DNA from 2 places in the Streptomyces sp. RKAG293 genome. Region 2 is predicted to be linked to the other one. Evidence: riboswitches for the same ligand, from Rfam matches in the RefSeq annotation. Region 2 holds a riboswitch; the other holds the start of a gene.
The links. Region 2 has a riboswitch for S-adenosylmethionine ahead of LNW72_RS12565 (aminotransferase class V-fold PLP-dependent enzyme). Riboswitches for the same ligand answer to the same signal wherever they lie in the genome.
Positions count from the first base shown of each region.

Region 1: another riboswitch for S-adenosylmethionine. It lies ahead of thrC (threonine synthase); the one in region 2 lies ahead of LNW72_RS12565 (aminotransferase class V-fold PLP-dependent enzyme).

Region 1 is NZ_JAJOZB010000001.1:4,222,935-4,230,262, forward strand. Features, by position in the region: gene murQ (N-acetylmuramic acid 6-phosphate etherase) at 1-490, shown strand, start outside; gene groL (chaperonin GroEL) at 593-2,221, opposite strand; gene LNW72_RS18530 (cold-shock protein) at 2,562-2,765, opposite strand; gene LNW72_RS18535 (ubiquitin-like small modifier protein 1) at 3,183-3,458, opposite strand; gene thrC (threonine synthase) at 3,455-4,753, opposite strand; SAM riboswitch class I at 4,771-4,912, opposite strand; partial or broken gene LNW72_RS18545 (glucosyl-3-phosphoglycerate synthase) at 5,107-6,086, shown strand; gene LNW72_RS18550 (trehalose-6-phosphate synthase) at 6,187-7,328, shown strand, end outside.
Region 2 is NZ_JAJOZB010000001.1:2,836,210-2,843,537, forward strand. Features, by position in the region: gene LNW72_RS12540 (NlpC/P60 family protein) at 1-303, opposite strand, end outside; gene LNW72_RS12545 (NYN domain-containing protein) at 609-1,985, opposite strand; gene LNW72_RS12550 (hypothetical protein) at 2,077-2,367, opposite strand; gene LNW72_RS12555 (rhomboid family intramembrane serine protease) at 2,507-3,286, shown strand; gene LNW72_RS12560 (Lrp/AsnC family transcriptional regulator) at 3,283-3,564, shown strand; gene LNW72_RS12565 (aminotransferase class V-fold PLP-dependent enzyme) at 3,598-4,971, opposite strand; SAM riboswitch class IV at 5,016-5,131, opposite strand; gene trpD (anthranilate phosphoribosyltransferase) at 5,594-6,658, opposite strand; gene LNW72_RS12575 (cytochrome bc complex cytochrome b subunit) at 6,795-7,328, opposite strand, start outside.

The sequences.
Region 1 (7,328 bases), 1.4 Mb from region 2:
CTCGGCGTCCGGCCGCACCCCGTACGCCATCGGCGCCGTCGAGCACGCCCGCTCGCTGGGGGCGCTCACCGTCGGGCTGTCCTGCAACGCGCACTCGGCGCTCGCGGCGGCCGCCGAGCACGGCATCGAGGTCGTCGTCGGCCCCGAGCTGCTCACCGGCTCGACCCGGCTGAAGTCCGGCACGGCGCAGAAGCTCGTGCTGAACATGCTCTCGACGATCACGATGATCCGGCTCGGCAAGACGTACGGGAACCTGATGGTCGACGTCCGGGCGTCGAACGAGAAGCTGCGGGCGCGGTCGCGCCGGATCGTCGCCCTGGCGACGGGGGCGCCGGACGCCACGATCGAGGCGGCGCTGGCCGCGGCGGACGGCGAGGTCAAGCACGCCATCCTGGCGATCCTCGCCGATGTGGACGCGGCCACGGCGGCCCGGCTGCTCGCGAAGAGCAACGGCCATCTGCGCGCCGCCCTGGAGTCGGCCGGCGCCTAGGGAGTGTCCCACCACGGAAACGCCCGAGGGCGGCATCCCCAACTGGGGATGCCGCCCTCGGTCTTACTACGGGTACCGCTGACCGGAGTTCTGACCGGAAGGTCAGAAGTCCATGTCGCCACCGGGCATGCCGCCACCGGCGCCGGCGCCGGCTCCGGCCTTCTCGGGCTTGTCGGCGATGACGGCTTCCGTGGTGAGGAAGAGCGCGGCGATGGAGGCCGCGTTCTGCAGCGCGGAGCGCGTGACCTTGGCGGGGTCGATGATGCCTTCGGCGATCATGTCGACGTACTCGCCGGTCGCGGCGTTCAGGCCGTGACCGATGGGCAGGTTGCGGACCTTCTCCACAACGACGCCACCTTCGAGGCCACCGTTGACGGCGATCTGCTTCAGCGGGGCCTCGAGGGCCAGCTTCACGATCGCGGCGCCGGTCGCCTCGTCACCTTCGAGCTCGAGCTTCTCGAACGCGACGGCGGCCTGGATGAGAGCGACGCCACCACCGGCGACGATGCCCTCTTCGACGGCGGCCTTCGCGTTGCGAACGGCGTCCTCGATACGGTGCTTGCGCTCCTTGAGCTCAACCTCCGTCGCGGCGCCGGCCTTGATGACGGCCACGCCGCCCGCGAGCTTCGCCAGGCGCTCCTGGAGCTTCTCGCGGTCGTAGTCCGAGTCCGAGTTCTCGATCTCGGCACGGATCTGGTTGACGCGACCGGCAACCTGGTCGGCCTCGCCGGATCCGTCCACGATCGTGGTCTCGTCCTTGGTGATGACGACCTTGCGGGCACGGCCGAGCAGGTCGAGACCGGCGTTCTCCAGCTTGAGGCCGACCTCCTCGGAGATGACGGTGCCACCGGTGAGGATGGCGATGTCGCCGAGCATGGCCTTGCGGCGGTCACCGAAGCCCGGAGCCTTGACGGCGACGGACTTGAAGGTGCCACGGATCTTGTTGACGACGAGGGTGGAGAGCGCCTCGCCCTCGACGTCCTCGGCGATGATCAGCAGCGGCTTGCCGGACTGCATGACCTTCTCGAGGAGCGGGAGCAGGTCCTTCACGGACCCGATCTTCGAGTTGACGATCAGGATGTACGGGTCGTCGAGGGACGACTCCATACGCTCCAGGTCGGTCGCGAAGTAGGCGGAGATGAAGCCCTTGTCGAAGCGCATGCCCTCGGTGAGCTCAAGCTCGAGCCCGAAGGTCTGCGACTCCTCGACGGTGATGACGCCTTCCTTGCCGACCTTGTCCATCGCCTCGGCGATGAGCTCGCCGATCTGGGTGTCGGCGGCGGAGATGGAGGCCGTCGAAGCGATCTGCTCCTTGGTCTCCACGTCCTTGGCCTGCTCGAGCAGCTGGGCGGAGACGGCCTCGACGGCCTTCTCGATGCCGCGCTTGAGGGCCATCGGGTTGGCGCCCGCGGCTACGTTGCGGAGGCCTTCCTTGACGAGGGCCTGGGCGAGAACGGTCGCGGTCGTCGTGCCGTCACCGGCGACGTCGTCGGTCTTCTTCGCGACTTCCTTGACCAGCTCGGCGCCGATCTTCTCGTACGGGTCCTCGAGCTCGATCTCCTTGGCGATGGAAACACCATCGTTGGTGATCGTGGGGGCGCCCCACTTCTTCTCGAGGACGACGTTGCGGCCCTTCGGGCCGAGGGTGACCTTGACGGCGTCGGCGAGCTGGTTCATCCCGCGCTCGAGGCCGCGCCGAGCTTCCTCGTTGAACGCGATGATCTTGGCCATAGAAGTGGTCCTCCCGGACAGGGGTGGATTTCAGTGGACCGCGTGGCGCCCGCGACGGACGGCCTGCCGATCACCGGGCTCTTCCCGGCGCTCGATCGGGCCTCGCCGACCCGGTCCTTCTGTCACTCTCACTGTCAGAGTGCTAACGCCAATGATTAGCACTCGCCCTAGTCGAGTGCAAGCGACTGTGGATAACTCGGGGTCCCGGAGGGGCGCCGCGCGCCTCCCCCGGAGCAGGCCGCGGCCCGGCCGCGGGCGGACGCACGAAGGGCCCGCGCCCCTGTCGGGACACGGACCCTTCGGCGTGAGTGCGTAGCGCCGTCGGCGACGCTCCGGAGCTTCAGCCGGCCAGGCGGACCATGTCTGCCTGCGGCCCCTTCTGACCTTGCGAGATCTCGAACTCGACCCGCTGGCCTTCCTCGAGGGTGCGGTAGCCGTCCATCTGGATCGCGCTGTAGTGGACGAAAACATCCGCACCACCGTCGACCGCGATGAAGCCGTAGCCCTTCTCCGCGTTGAACCACTTGACGGTGCCCTGAGCCATCCCTAACTCCCCTATTGCTGGCCCTATCGCGAATCCGCACTTCGCGGACCCGGGTCAGACCTCACCCCCGCCAAGGTCGGGGGCGTGCGCCGGAACGCGTCGACCGCGGCCGAATGTATCCGTACGGATGCCCTCTGCAACAGGTCAATCCGACGAGAATTCCAGGCACGACTGATCGGAAATACGGGGAGGAACAATAAGGATCCGGGGCAACTCGGACCGGACATACTTCGCCTACACGACAATCATCTCGCGAATTTGGCGATAAATCGTCGAGCCGCGTCAGGGGCCGGGCGGGAGTCCACCGCAACTGTACCTCGATTCAACTACCGCCCCCACCCAGATGCCCCGCCCACCACAGGTGGACGGGGCATGAGGCGGTGCATGAGTTCACGCGGGGCTGGGTAGGGACGGAGGTCAGCCTCCGGCTACCGCCGGAATGATCGAGACATTCGCGCCGTCCGGAACCGAGGTCTGCAGACCTTCGGAAAAGCGCACGTCGTCGTCATTCACATAGACGTTCACAAAGCGACGCAGCTTGCCCGTGTCGTCGAGAACGCGCGCCGAAATACCCGTGTGGTTCTTCTCCAGCGACTCAAGGATCTCGGAGAGCGTCGAACCCTCGGCCGGGACTTCCGACTGGCCGCCGGTATAGGTGCGGAGAATGGTCGGAATACGAACAGAAGCACTCATGCGAGGCCAGCCTCTCGGAACGCGGCAAGGGTCGGGCGGATGACGGCGGTCGGGCCGGTGGTCGGAGCGACCGCGTCGAGGGTCTTCAGGCCGTCACCGGTGTTGAGGACGACGGTCTCCAGGGCCGGGTCGAGCTGACCGGTCTCGATGAGCTTCTGCAGCACACCGACCGTCACCCCGCCCGCGGTCTCGGCGAAGATCCCCTCGGTCCTGGCCAGCAGCTTGATCGCGGCCACACACTGCTCGTCGGTGACGTCCTCGACCGCTCCGCCGGTGCGGCGGGCGATGTCGAGCACGTACGGGCCGTCGGCCGGGTTGCCGATCGCCAGCGACTTGGCGATGGTGTCCGGCTTCACCGGGCGCACCACATCGAGGCCGGCCTTGAAGGCCGCGGAGACCGGGGAGCAGCCCTCGGCCTGCGCACCGTAGATCTTGTAGGGCTTCTCCTCGACCAGCCCGAGCTTGATCAGCTCCTGCAGGCCCTTGTCGATCTTCGTGAGCTGCGATCCGGACGCGATGGGGATGACGATCTGGTCCGGCAGCCGCCAGCCGAGCTGCTCGCAGATCTCGTACGCCAGGGTCTTGGAGCCCTCGCCGTAGTACGGACGCAGATTGACGTTGACGAAGCCCCAGTCCTCGCCGATCGGGTCGCCGATCAGTTCGGAGCAGAACCGGTTCACATCGTCGTAGTTGCCCTCGATGCCGACCAGCTCGCCGCCGTACACCGCGGCCATGACGACCTTGCCGGCCTCCAGGTCGTGCGGGATGAACACACAGGAGCGGAACCCGGCACGGGCGGCGGCGGCGCCGACGGCACCCGCCAGGTTGCCCGTGGAGGAGCAGGAGAGCGTCGTGAGGCCGAAGGTGCGGGCGGCCTCCAGGGCGATGGCGACGACGCGGTCCTTGAAGGAGTGCGTCGGGTTGCCGGAGTCGTCCTTGACGTACAGGCCGCCGGTGACGCCCAGCTCGCGGGCCAGGTTGTCGGCCTTGACGAGCTTGGTCCAGCCCGGGTTCAGATTGGGCTTGTCGACCACGTCCGCCGGAACGGGCAGCAGCGGCGCGTAGCGCCAGATGTTCGCCGGGCCGGACTCGATCTGCTTGCGCAGCGCTTCCGGGTCACCGGTGGGGAGGTCGTAGGCCACTTCGAGCGGCCCGAAACACTCCTGGCACGCGAAGACCGGACCGAGCGGAACGCGTTCTCCGCACTCGCGGCAGGAGAGCGCTACGGCGGGTCCGAAAGCGGGTCCGGTGTCCGGGGTGGCTTCAGTGGTGTTGTCGATGGTCTGCACAGCCATGACGGCGAGGCCCTTTCTCCTCATCTTCCCCGCGGCGACGATCGCCACGAGACGGAATTGGCACCTTCCCCACCTGGCCTCGCGTCGTCGACGACGAGATGTGGCGGGAGGGTTGCCGGGACTTCTGCGGGCCGTTCCCTCAGTCCCTCTGGATGAGCGCTGTGGCACCGGGCTCTCACCCGGGCATTTGTTTTCCGTGGTGACCCCCGGCATGCGGTGGTCACTCGCGTTGTTCAAGACTGTAACCGACGAGCCGGACACTTGAGATAGTCGTCCGAACCGCGAGATGGGTCACGCGGGTCCCCACACGGGGTGGATTCCGCCCCCGACACACACATCAGGGAGTCAGGCACGTGCTGCAAGAGGTGGAGCGCTGGCTCGATCGACGGTCCTGGTCCGCCGCCGACCGGCCCCTCGACCGGCTGCTCGCGGCCAAGCGTTCCGCGGGCGACCGGGGCACGGTGAGCGTGGTGCTGCCCGCCCTCGACGAGGAGGCCACGGTCGGTGCGATCGTCCGCACCATCCGCGACGAGCTCATGAGCGGTCCCGTGCCCCTGGTGGACGAGCTGATCGTGCTCGATTCAGGCTCCACGGACCGTACGGCGGAGGTCTCGGCGCGCGCCGGAGCCCGGGTCGTGCACCGCGACGAGATACTCCCCGACCTGCCCGCGGTGCCCGGCAAGGGCGAGGTGCTGTGGCGGTCACTGCTGGTGACGAGCGGCGAGATCGTCTGCTTCATCGACGCCGACCTGCGCGACTTCGACGCCCGCTTCGTCTACGGAATCATCGGCCCCTCCTGACCGAGCCCGGCGTCCAGCTGGTCAAGGCGATGTACGACCGCCCGCTGGAGACCGGCGACACGATCGTGCCGGCCGGCGGCGGCCGCGTCACCGAGCTTGTCGCCCGCCCCCTGCTCAACCTCCACTGGCCCCTCCTCGCGGGCTTCGTCCAGCCCCTCGGCGGCGAGTACGCGGCCCGCCGCTCCCTGCTGGAGAGGCTGCCCTTCCCGGTCGGCTACGGCGTCGAGCTCGGCATGCTCATCGACGCCCTGAACACCGTCGGCCTCGACGCGCTGGCCCAGGTGGACGTCGGTGTCCGCCACCACCGCCACCAGGACGGCCAGGCCCTCGGCCGCATGGCCGCGACGATCTACCGCACCGCCCAGGTCCGCCTCGCCCGCGGCCAGCTCGTCCGCCCGGTCCTCACCCAGTTCGACCGGGGCCCGGACGGCGGCTTCGCCCCCCGCACCCACCAGGTGGCGGCCGAGGAACGCCCCCCGATGATCACCATCCCCGAATACACGACCCACCGCGAGGCACGCCGCACGGGCTGAACCGCCGATGCCCCCTCCCGGAGGGCCCGGCCCCGCATCCACCCCCGCGGCGAAGCCGCCACCACGTTTGCGTCGCAGGACACGTGGCTAGGCTGGCGGCATGGTCGCTCACCGCGCAGCCCCGATCCTCGTCGCCTCCAACCGCGGGCCCGTCTCGTACACCCTCGGAGAGAACGGCACGCTGACCGCCAAGCGCGGCGGCGGCGGGCTGGTCTCCGGCCTCAGCGCGATCGGCCCCGACGCCGGCGCCGTCTGGGTGTGCGCCGCCATGAGCGAGGGCGACCGCGAAGCGGTCCGCCGCGGCGAGGGCGACGCGCAGACGCGCATGCTCGGCATCGAGCCGGACGTCTTCGCCGCCGCCTACAACTCCATCGCCAACTCCGTGCTGTGGTTCGTCCACCACCTGCTCTTCCAGACCCACCTGGAACCCCTCTTCGACGAGGACTTCCGGCAGGACTGGGCCTCCTACGAGACGTACAACGCCGCCTTCGCGGACGCGCTCGCCGAGGAGGCCGCGGAGGGCGCCACCGTCCTCGTGCAGGACTACCACCTGTCGCTGGCCCCCGCGATGCTGCGCGAGCGCCGGCCCGACCTCCGCATCGGGCACTTCTCGCACACCCCGTGGGCGCCGCCGGACTACTACCGCCTGCTGCCCGACGACATCGGCGCGCAGCTCCTCACCGGCATCCTCGGCGCCGACCGCGCCGCGTTCCTCACCCGGCGGTGGGCCGAGGCCTTCGCCGCCTGCTGCGCGGACGTGCTCGGCGCGGACGTCGGCCAGGACGCCGCCGGGGAGCTGACCGTCACCCACGAGGGCCGCACCACCCGGATCGGCGTGCACGGCCTCGGCGCCGACGCCGACTTCCTGCGGGAGCGCTCGCACCGGGACGACGTCGAGGAGCGGCTGGCCGCCCTGCGCTCCGACATCGGCCCCGGCCGCCGCACGATCGTCCGCGTCGACCGCACCGAGCTCTCCAAGAACATCGTGCGCGGCTTCCTCGCGTACCGGCAGCTGCTCACCGAGCACCCGGAGTGGCGCGAGCGCGTCGTGCACATCGCCTTCGCCTACCCGTCGCGGCACGATCTCGCGGTGTACCGCGAGTACACCGCCGAAGTGCAGCGCGTCGCCGACGAGATCAACGCGGACTTCGGCACGGCCGACTGGCAGCCGCTCCTCCTGCACGTCAAGGACGACTTCGCGCGCTCCCTGGCCGCGTACCGTCTGGCCGACGTGGCACTGGT
Region 2 (7,328 bases):
CATCGCGCCGAGGCCGTCGCGCAGGGTGTTGAGCGTGCCCTGCTCGCGCGCCACCTGGTCCTGGAGGTCGCCGACCTCCTTCTCCAGCTTGCTCTGCTGCTCCTTGGCCCCGTTGTACTTCTCGGTGGCCTGCTCCGCCTCGTCGTACAACTTGTCGACCTGGGACTTGACGTCCTTGATGTCGGGCTTGGCGGGGGCGGCGTTCGCGGCCTGGGAAGTGAGGGCGACGGCTGCGGCAGCGGTAGCGGTGAGTACGGTCACCCGCATGCGGCTTGTCGGCTTGGGACGACGGTGGGACGCCACGAAGGCGAGCTCCTTCTTCCTTCAGCCGCCTACCCGGTTGGTCGGCGGTTCCCCCTGCGCCACATCGTTCGGCCGCTGGTCCCACGGTTCTCGTGGTGCGGCTTGATCAACGGCGCGGAGGTTCGAGCCCCGACCTTAGTGACCTTCCTGTGATCGGTTCAAATCCTTGTAGGTAAAACTTCGGTCGCGACACGTTTTCTTTACGAACATCGAACGTGCAGTAGCGGTCATCTGACGCTGAGTTGACCGCAAACACCGACAAGGGCGCACCTGCGGACGCGGTGCGCCCCGATCCGGGACCCGGCTCAGCCGCGCGCGAGCCGCTTGAGGAGCAGCGTCGAAGCGACGGGCCGCGCACCGGCCTTGGCGACACCGTCGGCCACCTCACGGTCCGCGGAGACCACCACGACGACCCGCCCCGGCGGTTCCGCCCGCACCAGGCGGCGGATCAACTCGTCGGCGGTCTCCCCCGCCTTGCTGAACATCACCCGCACCCCGCGCGGCGGCGCCAGCAGCACCGGGGCGTCCAGGTCGGCCCCGTCGAAGACACAGGTGACCTCGGCGCCGCTCTGCGCCGCCAGCACCGCGAGGCCGCCGAGCAGCCGCAGCCGCTGCTTCTCCAACGGCAGGGACGGATAACCGGTCTTGGTGACGTTGTAGCCGTCGATTACCAGGTGCGCCTGCGGGAGCGCCAGCAACTGGTCGAGCAGCGCCGGGTCGTTCTCGGACAGGGCGCGCTGCGCGATGTCCTTGGGGCTGATCGTGCCGGGCGCGACCGCTTCGACGGTGTCGGCCGGCCGGACGCCCATGGTGTCGCGCGGTGGCAGCGCCAGTTCACGGCGCAGCCCGGTGGCCGCGTCCAGCACGGTGTCCAGCAGCAGCCGCAGCCGTACGCCCTCGGCGCTGCGGCCCTCGCGCACGGACCTGCGGCCCGCCTCCAGGGCCGCCTCGGCCTCGGTGACCCGGGTCCTGAGCCGGCGCGCCTCGTTCTCGGCGGCGGCCTTGTCCGCGGCGGCCGCGGCCCGGACCTCCTCCAGCTCGGTCTCCACCTTGCGCAGCGCCGCCTCGGCACGCTTCATGTCGCTGACCGCGCTGCGCAGCCTGCGCTGCGTCGTGTCGATCTCCTTGCGGGCCGCCTCCAGCTCGCCGCGGCCGCGGGCGGCCTCGTCACGGGCCTGGAGCTGGAAATCGGCCAGTTCGTCCCTGAGGTGCTGCAGTTCGCGGGTGGTCTCACCGTCGGCCCGTTCGGCCAGCGCGCGCTGCGCCTCCTCGCCGGCGGTCGCGACGATCTTGGCCCAGCCGGCCGGGCGCAGCAGATAGGCGGCCGCGGCCACGTCGAGCGGGTCCGCGGCGGGCGGCGGGGTGCCCGCCTCCAGCGCCTCGGCCAGTTCCGGCTCGGACTCGCGCAGCCGGGCGGCGATCTTCTGCCGGAAGGCGGGGTCGGTCTCCAGGGCGGTGGCCAGCGCGGTCGCCGCGAACTTGGCGCGCCGCGACGGGGTGAACCGGGCGTAGGGCCGCAGCGGGGACGGCAGTTCGGCGAGGGTGAGGCCGCCGAAGGCATCAGCGGCTATCGTCACGACCCGGTGCCGCACGCCTTCGGGCAGCGGTCGGTCCAGGGCCGGCTCGGCCGCCTCGTCGGCGCCGCTGCTCTCGGCCTGCGGGTGCCCGCCGGTCCCATCCACCAGTCACTCCCGTCCAGTGCTGTCGGCGCCTCCCCGGCCCCCTTCGATCCCTCTGGCCGCCGCCGTACAAGTCCATTGTCGCCGTACAGGGTCAACCCTGCGTCGAATCCGCTTCCGCTTCGACACCGGCGTCGGCGCCGTCCTCGGCTCCCGCACTGGGCCGGTCGACCAACTCGACCTGGTCGGCCGCGTTGCACCAGCGGCAGCGCACCGACTCCACGGTCTCGCTGAGCACCTCGGTCTCCTCGACCTTCGCCTCACCGGCGAGGTCCAGGTGGACGTACTCGACGACCTTGGTCGAACGCGTGACATCGAACCGGGTCAGGTTGCCGCACAGCGTGCAGCGCCACCGGGTCGTCGCGGTCGGCAGGGGAACCGGCATCGGGCGGACACCTCTTTCGGGACTTTCGGGTCGGCACGTGGCGTACGCGCGCGTTCCGGTTACCCTACGGCCTCCACGGCGGGCGGCGCTGCGGCGAGGCGCCCCCTGACCGATACGCCCGGTCCGTCATGATCGGTACATGGTCATCCCGGTCTACGACAAGAACCCGGTCCGCCGCACTCCCGTGGTGACGTACGCCCTGATCGCCCTGTGCACGGTGGTGTTCCTGCTCGGTCCGATCTCGGGGTTCAACCCCTCCTACGGCACGGGTGACCAGCTCCAGTGCGCCCAGGCGGTCTATTTCGACCGCTGGGGAGTCATCCCCGCCGAGCTGTTCCACGGCCAGCTGCCGCTGGACCGGCTGGGACTCCCCGCCGGCTGCCCGACCCCGCACGCGTTCACCAAAACGGCCTTCCCGTCGGTGCTCACCGCGATGTTCGTCCATGGAAGTTGGCTGCATCTGATCGGCAACATGCTGTTTTTGTACGTCTTCGGCGACAACGTCGAAAGCCGCATGGGCCGCTTCCGGTATCTGCTGTTCTTCCTGGCCGCCGGATACCTCGCCACGTACGGCTTCGCGCTCGCCGGCGCCGACTCGACGCAGAGCCTGATCGGCGCCTCCGGCGCGATCTCCGGGACGCTCGGCGCGTACCTCTACCTCTACCCCAGGGCACGGGTGACGAGCCTGTTCCCGTTCCTCTTCTTCCTCCCGCTGCGCTTCCCGGCCTGGATGGTCCTCGGCTTCTGGTTCGCGCTGCAGTGGCTGGCCGCCCAGACCAGCCAGTCGGGGCCCGGGGTCGCCTATCTGGCCCACGTGGTGGGCTTCGTCTTCGGCTTCCTGGCCGCCTGGGTGTGCTTCCGCCGAAGCCCTAAGCTGGAGACCGCAGCCAGGGCGACCCAAGGAGACCTACAGCCGTGATCACCGCGATCGTGCTCATCAAGACCAGCGTCGACCGGATCCCGGAGATCGCCGAGGCGATCGCCGCCCTGGACAGCGTCAGCGAGGTCTACTCGGTCACCGGGACGTACGACCTGGTCGCCATGGTCCGGGTCTCCCGGCACGACGACCTCGCGGACGTCATCCCGGGCCGGATCAGCAAGATCCCCGGCGTCGAGGCCACCGACACGCATGTCGCGTTCCGCACGTACTCGCAGCACGACCTGGAAGCGGCCTTCGCGATCGGCCTCGAAGGCTGACGCGTCCGGCCGCTTCCCGGCGCAGCCGGCCGCTCAGTCGCGGGCGGGCACGCAGCGGCCGTCCTCGGTGCGGTAGTTCCACTGGGCGCCGTCCCTCACGAGTTCCGTGACGGCGCCCAGGAAGCGGTCCACGTGCTCGTCGGGCGTGCCCGCCCCGAAGCTCACGCGGATCGCGTTGAGCGACTTCTCCCCCGGCTCGGTCTCCGGGGATCCGCACTCGCCCGGCTCGGTCGGCTCGCTGCCCAGCAGGGTGCGGACCAGCGGGTGGGCGCAGAAGAGGCCGTCGCGCACCCCGATGCCGTACTCGGCGGACAGCGCGGCGGCGAAGTGCGAGCTGTTCCAGCCGTCCACGACGAACGAGATGACGCCGACCCGGGGCGCGTCGTCGCCGAACAGCGACAGCACCCTGACCTGCGGCACCTCTGCCAGTCCCGCGCGGACCCGGGTGACCAGGCCCTGCTCCCGCTCCACGAGCGAGTCGAAGCCCGCCTCGGTCAGCGCCCGGCAGGCCGAGGCGATCGAGTACACGCCGATGACGTTCGGCGATCCGGCCTCGTGCCGGGCCGCGGTGGTGTGCCACTCGACGTCCACCCCGCCGTCGGCGCGCCGCGCGACCTTGCGGCTCGCGCCGCCGCCCGCCAGGTACGGCTCGGCCTCCTGCAGCCAGTCCGCCCGGCCGGCCAGCACGCCGGAGCCGAACGGTGCGTAGAGCTTGTGCCCGGAGAACGCCACCCAGTCCACGTCCAGCTCCGCGATGTCCACCGGGTGGTGCGGGGCGAGCTGCGCGGCGTCCAGCACGATGCGGGCACCGTGCGCGTGCGCCGCGTCGGCCAGCTCGCGGACCGGCCACAGCTCACCGGTGACGTTCGAGGCGCCGGTCACGCACACCAGCGCGGGCGCATCGGGGTCGCGCCGCGCGAGCGACGACTCCAGCGAGGCGACGGCCTGCTCCGGGGTGCGGGGCGCGGTCAGGTAGGTGACCCGCGCGTCCCGCCACGGCAGCAGCGACGCGTGGTGCTCGGTCTCGAAGACGAAGACCTGGGTGCCGGCCGGGAGCACCGAGGCCAGCAGGTTCAGCGAGTCGGTGGTCGAGCGGGTGAAGACCACCTGGTCGCCCTCCCGGCAGCCCAGGAAGTCGGCCACCGTCGCCCGGCTCTGCTCGAACAGGTCGGTGGAGAGCTGCGACAGGTACCCGGCCCCGCGGTGCACGCTGCCGTAGTAGGGCGCGTACGCGGCGACGTCGTCCCAGACCCGCTGCAGGGCGGGCGCGCTGGCCGCGTAGTCCAGGGCGGCGTAGGTGACCTCGCCGCCGGTCACCAGCGGGACCCGGACGTCACGGCCGAGCACCTCGAGGGGAGCGGTGGCCACGGAACCGGGGGTGCAGGTGGAAACGGGGTGCACGGACATGACGGAGCTCCTCAGGGACCTGGACCCCGGAAGCATCGCGAAGGGGCCCGCGCTTGCCGTAGACACCTCGCCTACGGCCCGGTCATCACCTGGGGCACCCCGCCACGGACGGAGGGTTGCCGGACAGCAAGCCAGGGCCAAATCGCTGTCACTCGTGACCTGACGAGAAGTATGCCAGCTGTCCTGCCGACGGCAAGCGGCATTCCGCGATGCGGACGGTCCTCCGGACGGGCCGGAGGGAAGCGCGCCGTCAGGACGAGCAGGCCTCGTCCCGGTCCGGGAGCGGGGAAGCCCGCCGTCAGGACGGGCAGGCACCGTCCCGGTCCGGGGGCGCGGAGACCCCCGGACCGGGGAGCGGGAGGCGACCCGGCGAGCGGGTGCTCGGAGCCTGCCCAGCGGAGCGGGGAGCGGGGAGTGACCCACCGGACGGGCGCTGGGGGCCTGTCCGGCGGAGCGGGGAGTGACCCACCGGACGGGTGCTGGGGCCTGTCCGGCGGGCCGTGGGCGGTCCAGGCGCCGTCTGCTGCAGGGGTTCTCCCCGGCCGAAGGCGGGGGAAGCCTCGGCGGGGCTCCCTCCGGCCGAAGGCCGGGAAAGAACCCTTCATGATCCGCCGGAAGGGCGTTACGCGTTGCTCGCCGCTACCCAGCGTTCCAGTGCGATTCTGGCCGCGCCCGAGTCGATGGCCTCGGCGGCGCGGTTGATGCCCTCGGCGATCTGGACCTCCAGGGTGGCGGATCCGGGGTCGAGGGCGACCAGGGCGGCGGCCGAGTTGAGGAGGACCGCGTCGCGGACCGGGCCGCGCTCGCCCGCCAGCAGCCGGCGGGCCACCTCGGCGTTGTAGGCGGCGTCGGCGCCGCGCAGGGCCTCGACGGGGACCAGCGGGATCCCGACGTCACGGGGGTCGAAGGCGACCTGGTCGACCTTGCCGTCCCGGACCACCCACACCTGGGAGGTCGCGGTGGTGGTCAGCTCGTCCAGCCCGTCGTCGCCGCGGAAGACCAGCGCGGAGGAGCCCCGCTCGGCCAGCACACCGGCCATGATCGGCGCCATCCGGGCGTCGGCGACCCCGGTGGCCTGGGCGCGTACCCGGGCCGGGTTGGTGAGCGGGCCGAGGAAGTTGAACGTGGTCTGGGCGCCGAGCTCCCTGCGGGCCTTCGCCGCGTACCGCAGCGCCGGGTGGAACTTCACCGCGAAGCAGAACGTGATGCCCGCCTCCTCGGCGACCTCCACGACCCGCTTCGGGGTGAGCTCCAGATTGACCCCGAGCCGCTCCAGCACGTCCGACGAGCCGCTCTGCGACGACGCGGCGCGGTTGCCGTGCTTGACGACCTTGGCGCCGGTGCCCGCCACGACGATCGCCGACATGGTGGAGATGTTCACCGTCCTGGCGAGGTCGCCGCCGGTGCCGACGATGTCCACCGTCCGGCCCGGCACCTCGATGAGGTTGGCGTGCGCGTACATCGCCCGGACCAGGCCCGACATCTCGTCGACGGTCTCGCCCTTGGAGCGCAGCGCGATGGCGAAGCCGGCGATCTGGACGTCGGTCGCCTCGCCGGTCATGATCTGGTCCATCGCCCAGGCGGTGTCGTCGGCCGTCAGGTCATGGCCGCGCAGCAGCTGGTTCAGTACGCCCGGCCATGAGGGGTTCGCCGAGCTGTCGCCGCCTGCCGGGGTCACAACGCTCATGGTCCACACTCCTGGTGGTCGGGTCGATACTGCGGGCCCAGCCTATCGGTGGCCGGGCACGGCGAAGGGCCCCGTCCATGTCATGGACGGGGCCCTTCGAGGTTGCCGTCAGCCGGCGTGAGGGATCAGCGGGCGATCAGTGGTGGCCGTGGCCACTGGTGATCTCCGCGTGCTCCTCGGGGGTCGGCTTGGGGATCTGGCTGGCCTCGCCGTAGAAGCCGTGCGACAGCTTGGTGCGCAGCTTCGTGATCGGGCCGATCTTGCGTTCCACGCCGTTCTCGTCGACCTCGGGGCCGGTTTCGAGCGGCTTCGGCTGGTCGTGCGCGGTGAGCGTGTGCAGCGCCTCCGCGGAGAGCTGCTCGTGCACCTCGATGAACTCACCGTGCGGCAGCCGCTTGATCAGGCCGGTCTCGCGACCGTGCAGGACCTTGTCGCGGTCGCGGCGCTGGAGGCCGAGGCAGATCCGCTTCGTCGCGACGAACACGAGCACCGGGAGCACGAAGAACCCGATGCGCACGACCCAGGTGATCTGGTTGAGCGACAGGTGGAAGTGCGTCGCCCAGAGGTCGTTGCCGCCACCGACGAGCAGGATGCCGTACCAGCTCAGCCAGGCCGCACCGAAGCCGGTGCGGACCGGGTGGTTGCGCGGCCGGTCCAGCAGGTGGTGCTC